DNA from 2 places in the Tissierella carlieri genome. Region 1 is predicted to be linked to the other one. Evidence: riboswitches for the same ligand, from Rfam matches in the RefSeq annotation. Region 1 holds a riboswitch; the other holds the start of a gene.
What was found. Region 1 has a riboswitch for thiamine pyrophosphate ahead of thiT (energy-coupled thiamine transporter ThiT). Riboswitches for the same ligand answer to the same signal wherever they lie in the genome.

Region 1 (7,403 bases):
TAAGAAATATCACTTTATCAACTTGTGGTGTTGTTCCTAGAATTTATGATTTAGCCAAGGAAAATCTACCAATAACTTTATCTATATCCTTACACTCACCATTTGATAATGATAGAAAAAAAATAATGCCTATAGCTAATAGATATTCTATAGAAGAATTAATAAAGGCATGTAAATTTTATTCGGAAAAGACTAATAGGAGAATCACCTTTGAGTATACTTTAATTAACAATGTAAATGACAGAGATAAGGATATAAAAGAGCTAATTAAAATTCTTGAGGGTTTAAATTGTCACATTAACTTAATTCCCTTAAATCCCATTCAAGAATTTGAAAAGGACAGGCCAAGTAGAGAAAATATAGAGAGGGTGCAGGCAAGATTAATTAAAGCTAATATTGCTGTAACTATAAGACGAGAAATGGGTGGAGATATTAGTGCTTCATGTGGGCAGTTAAGGCGTGCTGTTACTCAAAGTAATGATAATAAAAGATTTTAATGGGGTGGTATTATGGTCATAGGTTCTATTTCTGATATTGGTAAGATTAGAGAAAATAATCAGGATGCTTTTTACGCATCTAAGGATTTATATTTTCCCTTATATATGGTGGCCGATGGAATGGGAGGACATAAAGCTGGAGAAGTAGCAAGTACTATGGCAAGAAGTATTATTGAAAGCAATTTTTTGAAGGCAAAAGATAATCTATTACATGAAAATATAATAATCAAGTTGATAAAAGAATCAATAGAAGAAGCTAATACAAAAATATATCTTAAGTCCCTAGAAGATGAAAAATATAAAGGTATGGGTACAACTATAACGTTGGCCTACATATTTAAGGATAAAATTTGTATAGGACATGTTGGGGACAGCAGAGCTTATTTAATTAGAGAAGGGAATATATGCCAAATAACGGAAGACCATTCCTTTGTAAATGAACTTCTAAAAACTGGTAGCATAACGAAAGAAGAAGCAAAAATCCATCCAAAAAGAAATATGATAACTAGAGCTGTTGGTTCTAGTAGTATTATAGAAATGGATTTGATAATTAGAGAATGTAATAAAAATGATATATTACTATTGTGTAGTGATGGCCTTTCTAATATGTTAAAGGAATTTGAAATTAGGGATGTTTTTATGGGAGAAAATGATGTCCAAAAAGCCTGTGAGACTCTGGCTACTATGGCCAACAATAAAGGTGGTTTCGATAATATTACCATAGTGGCTATTAAATTTAATTAGATGAGGTGAAAAGATGATAGGCAAGATTTTAGGTGGAAGATATGAAATAATAGAACAAATCGGAGGCGGAGGCATGGCTTTAGTATATAAAGCAAAGTGCCAGCTACTAGATAGGTTTGTAGCTATAAAGGTTTTAAAAGATGAATTTGTAAATGATGAAGAATTTGTTAGAAAGTTTAGAAGAGAATCTCAAGCTGCTGCTAGTCTTTCTCATCCAAATATAGTGAATATATATGATGTTGGTGTGGAAAGCGATGGAAATAATCAGATTTATTATATTGTTATGGAATATATAAAGGGCAAGACATTAAAAGAACTTATAAAAGAAAAAGGTAAATTATCTATAGAGAATGCATTAGATTATTCCTATCAAATAGCAGAAGCTTTACAACATGCTCATAAAAACCATTTAGTTCATAGAGATATAAAACCACACAATATTATGATTACAGATGATAATAGAGTTAAGGTTACAGATTTTGGTATAGCTAGAGCAGCAACAAGTTCTACAGTGACTACCACTTCTAATGTTTTGGGTTCTGTTCATTATTTTTCTCCAGAACAAGCTAGGGGAGGATATACTGATGAAAAGTCTGATATATATTCTCTTGGTATAGTTATGTATGAAATGGTAACAGGAAAATTACCTTATCAAGGGGAAAGTCCAATAACTGTTGCACTAAAACATGTTCAAGAAGATATAAAGCCTCCTAGAGAGTTAAACAGTCAGATACCTATAGGCTTTGAAAATATTATTTTAAGATGCGTCCAAAAAAGGCAGGCAGACAGATATAGCAATATTACTGAACTAATAAAGGATTTAAAAAAAGTAAGAGACAATATAGAGGATGCTGATTTTGAAGATATAAATGGTTATGATTCCCATACTAAAATAATTCCTATAGTTGATGTAGAGGATGATGAAATTGTGAAAAGCAAGAAACAGGTAAAAAGTACAAAGAAGACAAGTAAGAAGGATGGTAGCGGAAAAATTATTTTCTTAGGTATATTTTTGGCATTTCTATTGGCAACTAGTATTTGGTTAGGAGCCTATAAATTAAAAAGCTTCTTTATTAGTGAAGAAGTCACTGTTCCTAAAATAACTGGAATGCAAGAAGAACAAGCTAAAAAAGAAATAGAAGATTTAGGTTTGAAATTTGAAGTTGTTGGTAGAAAGAAAAGTAGTGAGTTCAAAGCTGGTGAAGTTATGACTCAAAACGAAGAAGAAAATGCTAAGGTAAAAAAAGGTTATACTATTGAAGTGACCGTAAGTGAAGGGGATAATCTTGTAAAAGTTCTCGATGTAGTAAATAGGGATTTAGCAGATGCAGAAGAAATTCTTAACGATGCCGGATTAAAGACAAAAGTAGACTATGAACATTCAGACACCATACCTGAAAATGTGGTGATTAGTCAAGATCCAGATAGTGGCTCTGTAGAACCAGGTACTAGAATTAAATTAGTTGTAAGCCAAGGGGAAGAAATAAAGCATGTAAATATGATAAAAGTAGTTGGACTTAATATTGAAGAAGCTAAAAAGAAAATACTTGATTTAGGCCTTGAAGTTGGGGATATAACACCTCAGCCAAGTGAAACTGTAGCTAAAGATCAAGTAACTTGGCAAAGTTATGTACAAGGAACAAAGTTAGAGACAAAGACTGCTGTTGATTTATTTATAAGTAGTGGACCGAGTGAGGAATCTATTAATAATGGAGAAGAAAATGATGTTAGTAATAAGGAGAGACCAATAACCTTCTTATTGACTCCATTGCCAGAGGTAGAAGAGACCACAATTAAGATACTAAGAACTCAAGATGGTATAACAGATATAGTATATAATAAAAAGCATAAGGCTACTGAAGAATCAGTTTATGAAACATTTAGTGGTAAAATAGGTGCTGTATTTGAAGTATACTGTAATGATACACTTGTGCATCAAAGGACTATAACTAAGGATGAATAGGGGGCTTTTATGGTAAATGGGATAATAATAAAAGGCATTGGTGGATTTTACTATGTAAAAACAGAATCTGGTATAGTAGAGTGTAGGGCAAGAGGTATATTTCGAGAGGAGAACTTAACTCCTCTCGTAGGAGATAAAGTAAAGATTAGGATAAGCGATGAAGATAATACAGGATATATTGAAGAAATATATCCAAGAACATCTCAGCTCTTAAGGCCACCAGTAGCAAATATTACTCAAGCTATAATAGTCATGAGCATAAAAAAGCCAGATGTTAATACTTGGCTATTAGATAGATTTCTTATAATGGCTGAGCATGAAAAACTGGAAATTATGATTTGTATAAATAAGTCTGATTTAATGCCAGAGAAGGCATTAGAACTGAAAACTATTTATGAAAATATAGGATATAGAGTGATAAATACTAGCGTACTAACGGGAATTGGTATTGATGAATTAAAAATTGCATTAGATAATAATATATCAGTATTTGCTGGTCCTTCAGGTGCTGGAAAATCATCTCTATTAAATGCAGTTAATAGGAATTTCAAGCTGGAGACTGGTGATGTAAGCACTAAGACTAAAAGAGGTAAACATACTACTAGACATGTTGAACTTTTAGAATTACACGATAATGCCTTTGTTCTTGATTCTCCAGGTTTTAGTTCTTTAAATATAGATTTTATTGAAGAAGAGATTCAATTAAAAAATTATTTTAAAGAAATATATAAATATGGAGAAAATTGCAGATTTATTAGTTGCTTACATGGAAATGAACCAGATTGTGAAGTGAAGAAACAAGTAGAAGAAGGAAATATTGCTAAGGAGAGATACGAAAATTATTTACTTTTCCTTGAAGAAATAAAAAACATTAGGAGGTACTAATATGGCTAAAATTGCGCCTTCATTACTTTCAGCAGATTTTGCTAATTTACAGGATGAAATAAAGAAAATAGAAAATGGTGGTGCCGATTATCTTCATTTAGATGTAATGGATGGTATCTATGTACCTAATATTACCTTTGGACCTCCAGTAATAAAGAAACTGAGGAAAATTACTAAAATCCCTTTTGATGTACATTTAATGATAGATAAACCTGAAAGGTATATTAAGGATTTTGTTGATGCAGGTGCTGATTTAATAACTGTACATCAAGAGGCAACTACTCATCTTCATAGAACTATACAGGAGATAAAATCCTATGGCATCATGGCAGGCGTATCACTAAACCCTGCTACACCATTAGAGTCTATAGAGTATGTTTTAGGGGATTTAGATTTAGTTCTTATTATGACAGTGAATCCAGGGTTTGGGGGACAATCCTTCATTGAGTCTATGAAGGGAAAAATAAAAAGACTAAGAAAAATAATTGATGAAAGAGAACTAAATATTATTGTTGAAGTAGATGGTGGAGTGAAATTAGATAATGCCAAGGAAATCTTAAATTGTGGTGCTGATTTATTAGTAGCAGGTTCAGATGTATTTGGAGCAGAAGATATAGAACATAGAACTAGACAATTTAAACAGTTGTAAATTAATAATTATATGCTATAATAGAATTAATTGAAGAAGATTAACACTAGGGGAGCCAATTGGCTGAGAGTGGATTTATCCCGACCCTTATGACCTGACCTAGGTAATGCTAGCGTAGGGAAGTGTGTATTAGCCTTTAAATACCCATTGCCTACGTTGGTAATGGGTTTATTAATTTAAAGGAGGAGAGTTTTTATGGTGAAAAGATGGGATGTAAAGATGTTGACAGAAGGTGGTATGATGATTGCTCTAGCTACTATACTAAGTTATATTAAAGTCTATGAGGCACCTATGGGAGGATCAGTTACTGCTGGAAGTATGATTCCAATTATTTTATTTGCCATTCGTTGGGGTTTAATACCGGGATTAGCCATAGGAAGTACTTATGGTATATTACAATTTATCTTAAAACCTTATTTCTATCATCCAATTCAATTTGTGTTAGACTATCCGCTAGCTTTTGGTTTGCTAGGTTTAGCTGGAATTGCATATTATATAAAGGACAAGAATTCTTTTAAAGGATATTTAAATGTTTTTTTAGCTGTATTTATAGGGATATTGGGAAGAATGATATCACATGTTTTATCAGGTGTAGTTTTTTTTGCTGAATATGCTGGAGATAAAAATCCTTGGATTTATTCAATTGAATATAATGCTTATTATTTAGTTCCAGAATTAATTATTTCTTGTATTGTAATCGCAATTATTTGGAAACCATTAAATAAGGCAATAAAAGCAAAATAAGAAAAACTTCTAAATGAAAATTAGCAGAAGTTTTTCTTGGTCACTGCATAGGTTACTTGCACAAAATCAAAGATTTGGACAATTTGCTTAAAATTCATTGACGGAAAGTTCTTAATACTATACTATTAACGTAGAACTTTCCTATTCGTTATAAAAAAGGATGATGTAAATGAAAGGGTTAATCATTTCAAGTGGGACTATTACAGATTATAGTATATTAGAGTTAGTAGTTAAGGAATCTGATTTTATTATATGTGCAGATGGAGGAATGAATCATCTTGCAAAAATCAATAAAAAGCCTAATTTAGTAATGGGCGATTTAGACTCTATTAGCGAATCTGCATTAAATTATATAAAAGATAACAATATAACTGTGGAAAAGTATTCATCTATTAAAGATGCAACTGATACTGCCCTTGCTATGGAATATTTAATAGATAAAGAGTATAAGGAAATTATACTAATGGGAGTGACAGGAACTAGACAAGACCATACCATGGCAAATATATTTTTGCTAAATACTTTACATGATAAAGGAATTAAGGGAAAAATCATAGATGATAATAATATTATCTATTTAATAGACAACTATATGGAATTACAGTATTTAGAGGATAAATATATCTCTATTGTACCAATAGTAGAAGAGGGAATAATTATATCTTTAAAGGGTTTTTTCTATAATTTAGATAGAGAATTTATTAAATTTGGATCTACCCACGGAATCAGTAACAAAATTATTGATGATATTGGAATAATTGAAATTCATAGAGGAAAAGCATTAGTATTTATTTCAAAAGATTAAAGCTTAGGATAATTATCCTAAGCTTTTTGTAACTATTTCTTTAATGTTTGAATACAATATAATAAAGTATTATAGGGGTGTTGATTATGAAGAGGTTTTACTATAGGTATATACAAAAAATGAGAAAAATAATAGGTATAACTTTAGCTGCAGTTGGTTTTTTAATAATTATTAAGTTTATACCTATAGAAGTACTTCTAATATTAATTGGAATCGGATTACTTATAATGGGAGCATTGATCCTAAAAATAAAATAAGGCTTACCATTTTTATATGGAAGCCTTATTTTATTACATAATTATAGTGCTCTTTCAACATATCCAGATCTTAAACATCTAGTACATACATTAACTTTTTTTGTTCCACCATTAACTACAGCTCTAACTGATCTAATGTTAGGTGACCAACTTCTTGAACTCTTTTTATTTGAGAAAGTAACTTTGTTACCAAATACTTTTCCCTTTCCACATACTTCACAAACTTTCGCCATGAAAAACACCTCCTTAATCTACTACTGAAAATACTTTAAAGTATATTTTCTACATTTCAATAATAACACATTATATTCTAACATAATAATTAGTAAAAATGCAACCAAAATGTATTATTATCTTATTATAATCATAGGATTTAGTTGAACTATTTTTACATTTAGGGTAAAATATAGAATATGGTATATTGAAAAGAAGGAGGCGATTATACATGCCAGCCAAGACCAATACAGAATATGGAGCAATTAGTATAGATGACAATGTCATAGCCACTCTTGCAGGAATATCTGCAATGGAGAGTTATGGTATAGTGGGTATGGCTTCAAAGAATGCGACAGATGGATTATTTGAGTTATTGAAATGGGACTATTTATCTAAAGGTATAAAGGTATATACAAAGGATGATAAATTGACTATTGACTTACATGTTATATTGGAATATGGTGTAAGGATTTCTGTAGTTGCTGAGAATATAATTGATAGGGTTAAGTTTAATGTTGAAAATTTAACTGGTCTAAAAATAGACAAAATAAATGTACATGTACAAGGAATAAGAGTTGAAAAGTAGTTTGAGGAGGTACTATAATTGAAAATTGAAATTCTAGATGGGGCAATGCTTAAAAAA
Region 2 (7,403 bases), on a different contig from region 1:
AATAATGATTTTACTGATTCAATATTTAATTTTGACTTATCTGTAGAGATATAATATTCAAAGTTGTTCATTTTATTACCTCCATAATTTTAATGATAATTTACCTAATAGCAGATAGGTTATTTAAATTTTATAGTTGAATCAGATTCTAGAATAAGTTCAAGAGAATTGCATAAGTTATCGATTTCTTCACTTTTAATTATTAATGGAGCATAGAAATGTAGATAATTATAAACATCTGAATATCCAATGAAAAAACCTCTTTCGAGAAGGACTTTAAATACTTCTGATGCTTTATGTCTTTTATCAAGAACCGCAACGTTCATCATTCCTCTTCCACGTACTTCCATTATTCCACCTGTACGTTCACCTATTTCAGCTAGTTTATGACGAAAATATTCTCCTATTTTATTTCCGTATTCAACGAGATTTTCATTTAACATGACTTCAATTACTTTCCTTGCTACCATACAACCTAGAGGGTCGTCCGTATGGGATTGAACGTATCTAAAATCTATTGACTCTACTATCTCTGCCAACTCTGAATGAACCAGCAAGCCGCTTATAGGATAGCCGTTTCCAAGACCTTTACCCACTGCAATAAAATCAGGAGAACTTGATTCACAGTCAAAGACCTTATAGTGTTGAAATCCAAACCATTTACCAGTTCTGCCGAAGCCTGTCGTAACTTCATTTGCTATAACAAAGCCTCCTGAATTTCTAATATTTTTAACTAAAAATGTGATTAGCTTATCTGGTGGACATAGGACAAGACCCCCTGAATTTCCAGATTCAAAAACAAATGCAGCCATATGTGAGAAATCTATATGATTATACTTACCACATTTTTCGCAGTTGGAATCTTTTGTACAGTTGAGGCATTCATATACATCTAGATCTACCCATTGATTAAGGTTTCTAGGCATTCTCAGTTCTGGAGATGTACCAAGATAAGAAATTGATAAGGAGAGTTTCTTTAGTCTACCAGTAACAAGTTCAGCCAGTAAAACAGCTAGAGAAACAGCCTCACTTCCCGATGACATAAAGGTGCCTTTATAGTTTCCATTAAGTTTAGACGCTTCAGTAAGTTCTTTTACTAAGGCCCCTGGGTGTTCTGTATCAAAATATTGATGAGTATGAAATAAATGTCCCGCATTTTCAACTATAGTCTCCACGACTTCTTTCTTGCTGTGACCTAGGACAGCAGCCCAACATCCTGATTCAAAATCAATCAGTTCTCCATATTCTTTAGTTTTGATTCGAGTACCTAAAGCTTCCATGACTGTTATGGAAGTATCTGGACTTGCAAACATTTTCATGCATCTATCTTTGTATAGTTCATCCACCTTTATTACCTCCAATATATTGAATTATTTTAGGTTAAGTATATAATGAAAAATATAGTAGTTCAATTATGTAAAATTCATTCTGTACTATTACAAAATATGGTGTAGAGGTGAAAAATGATGAAAAAAAGTAAAGTTGAGATGGTTAAGGATTTTATATTTAGAGAAATTAAGGATGGGAAAATAAAAAATGGTCAGCGGCTTCCAAGTTGCAGAGAAGTATCTTCATACCTTTCTATAAATAAAATAACTGTAAATAAAGCATATAACGAATTGGAAAGGGAGCATAAGGTATATAGTATTCCTCGCGGAGGTTTTTACTTGATTGATTCAGAAGAAAGGTTAAAGGTGGTGCAGGAAGAGGTGGATTTTAGGACAGTTAAGCCAGATGAAAAACTTATTCCATATAGAGAATTCACTCATGTAATGAATAAGGCAGTTGATATGTATAAAAATACATTGTTTGAATATGAATCTAGTGGTGGACTATCTTCTTTAAGGGATACATTAAAGTATGAATTTGAGAAGGACGGAATATATACTGCTGCTGAAAGGATAATAATTACCAATGGAGCCCAACAAGCTATAGGGTTAGTATTTCAATATCTATTTGGGAAAAGTAAAGGTAAATTACTTGTTGAATCTCCTACATACAGTCTTGCTTTAAAATTGGCAGATCATTTAGGTATTGATATTATAGGAATTGAAAGGAGAGTTGATGGTTTTGACTATAAAGAAATGGAAATAATATTTAAGTCAGGTGAAATTACTGCCTTCTATGTTATACCAAGACATCATAATCCTACCGGTTATACTCTTTCTGAAAAAGACAAGCAGAAAATTGCCGAACTCTCTTATAAATATAATGTGCTTATTATAGAAGATGACTATTTAGCAGATTTAGGCTCAAGAAAAGGTTCTATGTCAATACATTATTATGATATAAGCAAACGTACTATTTATATACGAAGCTTTTCAAAGGCTTTCATGCCTGGAATAAGGATGGGAGCAGCAGTACTTCCAGAATCCATGATTGAGGAAGTGATTAATATTAAGCATATTAGTGACTTGAATACATCAAAAATTCCACAAGCAGCACTGGATATTTTTATAAAATCAGGAATGTACGAAAAACATATTAAAAAAGTCAAAAAATCTTATGAAACTAAACTTAAGAAGGCAGCTAAAATCGTTAAATCATTAAGCCCGTTAGGTTTCAGTTGGTATGTTCCAGAACATGGAATATTCATATGGCTCTATCTGCCTGAGAATATAGAGGCTGTAGAATTTGAAAAGAAACTTGAACATCATGGGATTCTTGTAAAAGCAGCATTAGAATTCTTTCCAGAAAAATGGTCTAAAGAGAAGAATCAGAGGAATTATAACTACATAAGGATTTGCATATCTGGTGTTCCACAAGAAAGTATAGATGCTTTGGCTACTATAATTTCAGTTATGAAAGCTGAATAAAAATAATAGTATTTATAAAAGCTAAAGAAAAAATTATACTTTTGTAGCTTGATTATGTTATTACTATGGGATATAATCAATATAGTTAATATTTGTGGGGGGACTATAAATAGTTGAGAAGGTAAAACCTGACCCTTTGAACCTGTTGGCTAATACCGACGTAGGGAAGCAAATCACTTACATTATTGTATTTGATTAGGGTGCTTCTCCGTATAGAGAAGTACCCTATTATTATTTAGATAGAGTTATTAAGTATAAAAATTGATATAATTAATATTTGCGGGGGAACTATAAATAGTTGAGAAGGTAAAACCTGACCCTTTGAACCTGTTGGTTAATACCAACGTAGGGAAGCAAATCAATTACATTATTGTATTTGATTAGGGTGCTTCTCCGTGTAGAGAAGTACCCTATTATTATTTAAAATAGAGTTATTAAGTATAAAAATGAATATAATTAACATTTGCGGGGGGACTATAAATAGTTGAGAAGGTAAAACCTGACCCTTTGAACCTGTTGGTTAATACCAACGTAGGGAAGCAAATCACTTACATTATTGTATTTGATTAGGGTGCTTCTCCGTGTAGAGAAGTACCCTAATTTATTATATATAAAGAACAAAGGGAGGAATTTCAATGAAAAAGGTACTTAGTATTGCTGGATCAGATTGTAGTGGAGGTGCTGGGATACAAGCAGATTTAAAGACGTTTTCTGCACATGGGGTGTTTGGAATGAGTGTCATTGTTTCAGTAGTAGCAGAAAATACGAGCCGTGTTATCGATATACAAAATATTACTCCAGATATGATTGAGAAGCAGATTGATGCAGTATTTGAGGATATTGAGGTTGACGCTGTGAAAATTGGTATGCTGTCTACACAACTTTGTATGGAGGCAGTAGCAAGAAAACTGGAGCAATATAAGCCGTGTAATGTTGTAATTGATCCTGTAATGTATGCGAAAAATGGTTGCCCACTTATGGACCCCGATTCCATAGATACGTTGATCAAGGTTGTACTACCTTATGCTGATTTACTTACACCTAATATCCCAGAGGCTGAGAAGATATCAAATATTAAGATAAGCAGTACAGAAGATATGAAAATAGCAGCAAAGCTTATTTATGATATGGGGTGTAAAAATGTTCTTGTTAAAGGTGGTCATGCTATTGGAGATGCACTGGATATTTTATATGACGGTAAAGAGTTCTATTATTTTGAAACTCAGCGTATAAATACAAAAAATACTCATGGAACAGGTTGTACTTTCTCTTCGGCTATTGCTTCCAATCTTGCACTTGGTATGACTATGCCTATTGCTGTAAAGCAGGCTAAAAAATATATTACTACAGCAATTGAACATTCGTTAAACATTGGTAAGGGTAATGGACCAACACATCATTTTTATGACCTATATAAAAATGGTTTGAATATTAAGGAAAGTAAAGGAGATTTATAATGAAAAATGAAAATCAACAGGTGTCTACCTTTAGTCAAATATTATTATGGTTTGGTGCAGCAGTATCTATTGCTGAAATTATGACAGGAGCCTTGCTTGCTCCTTTGGGACTAGCCCAAGGTATTTGGGCTATTATTATTGGTCATGTAATTGGAGGAGCTATTCTTTTTCCAGCGGGGCTGATTGGTGCAAAAACTGGCCTTTCTGCTGCTGAATCTGTTCGCATTTCTTTTGGTAAATATGGTTCATTTGGGTTTTCGTGGATTAATATATTACAGCTTCTTGGTTGGACTGCAATTATGATTATTAACGGAGCAAAAGCATTTGATGGAATTACAAATCATCTTTGGGGCTATCAGAATGAAAGGTTATGGTGTATGGTTATTGGATTACTTATTTGTATTTGGGTAGTAATTAGTATTAAAAATCTGTCAAAATTAAATACTGTAGTGATGACGGTCTTGTTTATATTTACAATTATTCTTGGTTTTACGGTTTTCAAAAATACTAGTGGAGTAATTGTAATGGAAGAAACTATAAACTTTGGTACCGCGGTTGAACTTAATGTAGCTATGTCCCTTTCTTGGCTTCCTCTTATATCTGATTATACAAGAAAGTTGGAGAAGAAAATCACAGGTACTTTATGGAGTGTAATAAGTTATTTTGTTGGTAGTACAGTGATGTTTGTAATTGGACTCGGTGCAGCAATTTACGCTGGCACATCGGATATTACAGCCATATTAATGTCTGCAGGACTTGGCTTGATTGCTCTTGTAATTGTTCTATTTTCTACAGTTACTACTACATTTCTCGATGTTTATTCTGCAGGAGTAAGCACAGCGAATTTAAATAAAAAGGTAAATGAAAAGTTTGCTGCTGTTATTGCATGTGTCGTAGGTTCATTACTTGCAATGTTTGTTCCTATTAGTCAATATGAGAATTTTTTATATCTTATAGGTTCTGTATTTGCACCTTTATTTGCCATTCTGTTTGTGGATTATTTTCTGTTGCATAAAAAAGATATAGATCCTAGTCACTCTCATAGCATAAGAAACATAATTTTATGGGTGATTGGATTTATCGTTTATCGTTTACTTATGCCTTATAACTCTATTATAGGAATCACGTTGCCTGTAATGGCGGCAATTGGTTTTATATGTTTTATTATAAATAAAAGAAAGGCTGGAAATACTAATGAATTATTTAACTAACGCTTGCGTGGACTTGCTCCGCGAAGTCAGGATAAAAAATCCACTGATTCATAATATCACTAATTATGTGACAGTAAATGATTGTGCAAATGCCATTTTGGCAATAGGAGCCTCTCCTATTATGGCAGATGATGTTGCAGAAGTAGAAGAAATCGTTTCAATATCTTCTGCTCTTGTAATTAATATAGGAACTTTAAATCAACGAACTATTACTTCAATGATTATCGCAGGAAAAAAAGCCAATGAACTTCATATTCCCGTAGTTTTAGATCCTGTTGGAGCAGGTGCCTCTTCACTGCGAAACAAAACAACACAGGAAATTCTCTCAGAAGTAAAAATAGATATAATTCGTGGAAATTTATCAGAGATCTCCTTTGTAGCTGGACTAAGTGCTTCTACAAAAGGAGTTGATACTTCAAAAGCAGATGAAAGAAATGATGCGGAAGCTATTGCGAAGTCAGTGGCGAATAAATATTCTTGTGTTGTGGGAATTACAGGACAGGTAGATGTCATTTCAGATGGCATTCGTGTTGCTAAAGTAGCCAATGGTCATAAACTGCTTTCCAAAGTGACTGGTACAGGCTGTATGACATCTGCACTTGTAGGTAGTTTCTGCGGTATAACAAAGGATTACTATACAGCAACGGTTACAGGAATTACTGCAATGGGAATTGCCGGTGAGATTTCCTTTATAAAAACTAGAGAAATGGGAACAGGTAGTTTTCATATTGGTATCATTGATACTTTATCAAATATGAACAGCACATATTTCGTAGAAAGGGCGAAGATAGATGAAACCGAATATTGATTATACACTCTACCTTATAACAGATAGAGAGCTTATGAGTACAGAAAAACTGGAAACTGCTGTAGAGCAAGCCATTTTAGGCGGTTGTACGGTAATACAATTGAGAGAGAAAAATTGCTCATCTTTAGAGTTTTTTGAAATAGCAATGAAAATAAAGGAAATTACAGATAGATATCAGATTCCATTAATAATTAATGACCGAATTGATATTGCATTGGCGATTGATGCTGATGGTGTACATGTTGGTCAGAGTGACATACCTGCAACCATTGCAAGAAAATTGATTGGTGACAATAAAATCCTTGGTGTATCTGCATCTACCTTTGAAGAAGCAATAAATGCACAGTCAGAGGATGCAGACTATCTTGGTGTCGGAGCAATGTTTACAACTGGTACGAAAACAGATGCAAAGATTACATCCATAGATGAACTTGCACGAATACGAGAACATATTAAACTGCCTATTGTGGTGATTGGAGGAATTAATAAGACTACAATACCAAAATTTGAAGGCATAGATATCCATGGGCTTGCAGTGGTCTCAGCTATTATTTCGCAACCAGATATAAAAGAAGCGGCTAAGGAGTTAAAAAGTATGTTTAGGAAAGGAAAAAATTGATGACTGCTTTTAGAGCTGCATATTTGATTTAGATAGTATAGTTTTCAAGAGTCAACAGATAATTTTTAAATTATTTGTTGACTCTTACACTATGGTATACTTTATACTGTAATTGAGCTCAAAAAACACATATATGTGAGATAAGATAAATGTTAAAAATAGGTGATTTTTCAAAACTATCAATGATCAGTATAAGAATGCTACGTCATTATGATGAGATTGGTTTACTTATTCCCGAGAGTATAGATGATTTTACAGGTTATAGATATTACAGTGAAGCACAATTGCCTCTTGCAGGTCGTATTAATGCACTAAAAGATATGGGATTTAGCCTGGCATCTGTTTCTAAAATACTGAAAAATTATGAAAATCCACAGGCTCTAAGGGAATATTTATTGTTAAAACAGACAGAAATTCGAGAACAAGCGGAGGAAATAAATCGACGTTTACTGCTCATTGAGACTACTATTCAGAGACTTGGAAAGGATGATA

Region 2: another riboswitch for thiamine pyrophosphate. It lies ahead of thiD (bifunctional hydroxymethylpyrimidine kinase/phosphomethylpyrimidine kinase); the one in region 1 lies ahead of thiT (energy-coupled thiamine transporter ThiT).

Annotation. Positions count from the first base shown of each region.
Region 1 is NZ_JAHLOH010000053.1:70,770-78,172, forward strand. Features, by position in the region: gene rlmN (dual-specificity RNA methyltransferase RlmN) at 1-497, shown strand, start outside; gene KQI38_RS19345 (Stp1/IreP family PP2C-type Ser/Thr phosphatase) at 510-1,241, shown strand; gene pknB (Stk1 family PASTA domain-containing Ser/Thr kinase) at 1,255-3,204, shown strand; gene rsgA (ribosome small subunit-dependent GTPase A) at 3,214-4,089, shown strand; gene rpe (ribulose-phosphate 3-epimerase) at 4,091-4,738, shown strand; TPP riboswitch at 4,777-4,876, shown strand; gene thiT (energy-coupled thiamine transporter ThiT) at 4,934-5,482, shown strand; gene KQI38_RS19370 (thiamine diphosphokinase) at 5,652-6,287, shown strand; gene KQI38_RS19375 (hypothetical protein) at 6,374-6,544, shown strand; gene rpmB (50S ribosomal protein L28) at 6,586-6,777, opposite strand; gene KQI38_RS19385 (Asp23/Gls24 family envelope stress response protein) at 6,990-7,346, shown strand; gene KQI38_RS19390 (DAK2 domain-containing protein) at 7,365-7,403, shown strand, end outside.
Region 2 is NZ_JAHLOH010000050.1:44,933-52,335, reverse strand. Features, by position in the region: gene KQI38_RS18435 (GNAT family N-acetyltransferase) at 1-71, opposite strand, end outside; gene KQI38_RS18430 (aminotransferase class III-fold pyridoxal phosphate-dependent enzyme) at 120-1,346, opposite strand; gene KQI38_RS18425 (aminotransferase-like domain-containing protein) at 1,467-2,816, shown strand; TPP riboswitch at 2,903-3,001, shown strand; TPP riboswitch at 3,088-3,186, shown strand; TPP riboswitch at 3,274-3,372, shown strand; gene thiD (bifunctional hydroxymethylpyrimidine kinase/phosphomethylpyrimidine kinase) at 3,452-4,273, shown strand; gene cytX (putative hydroxymethylpyrimidine transporter CytX) at 4,273-5,484, shown strand; gene thiM (hydroxyethylthiazole kinase) at 5,468-6,292, shown strand; gene thiE (thiamine phosphate synthase) at 6,276-6,911, shown strand; gene KQI38_RS18400 (MerR family transcriptional regulator) at 7,061-7,403, shown strand, end outside.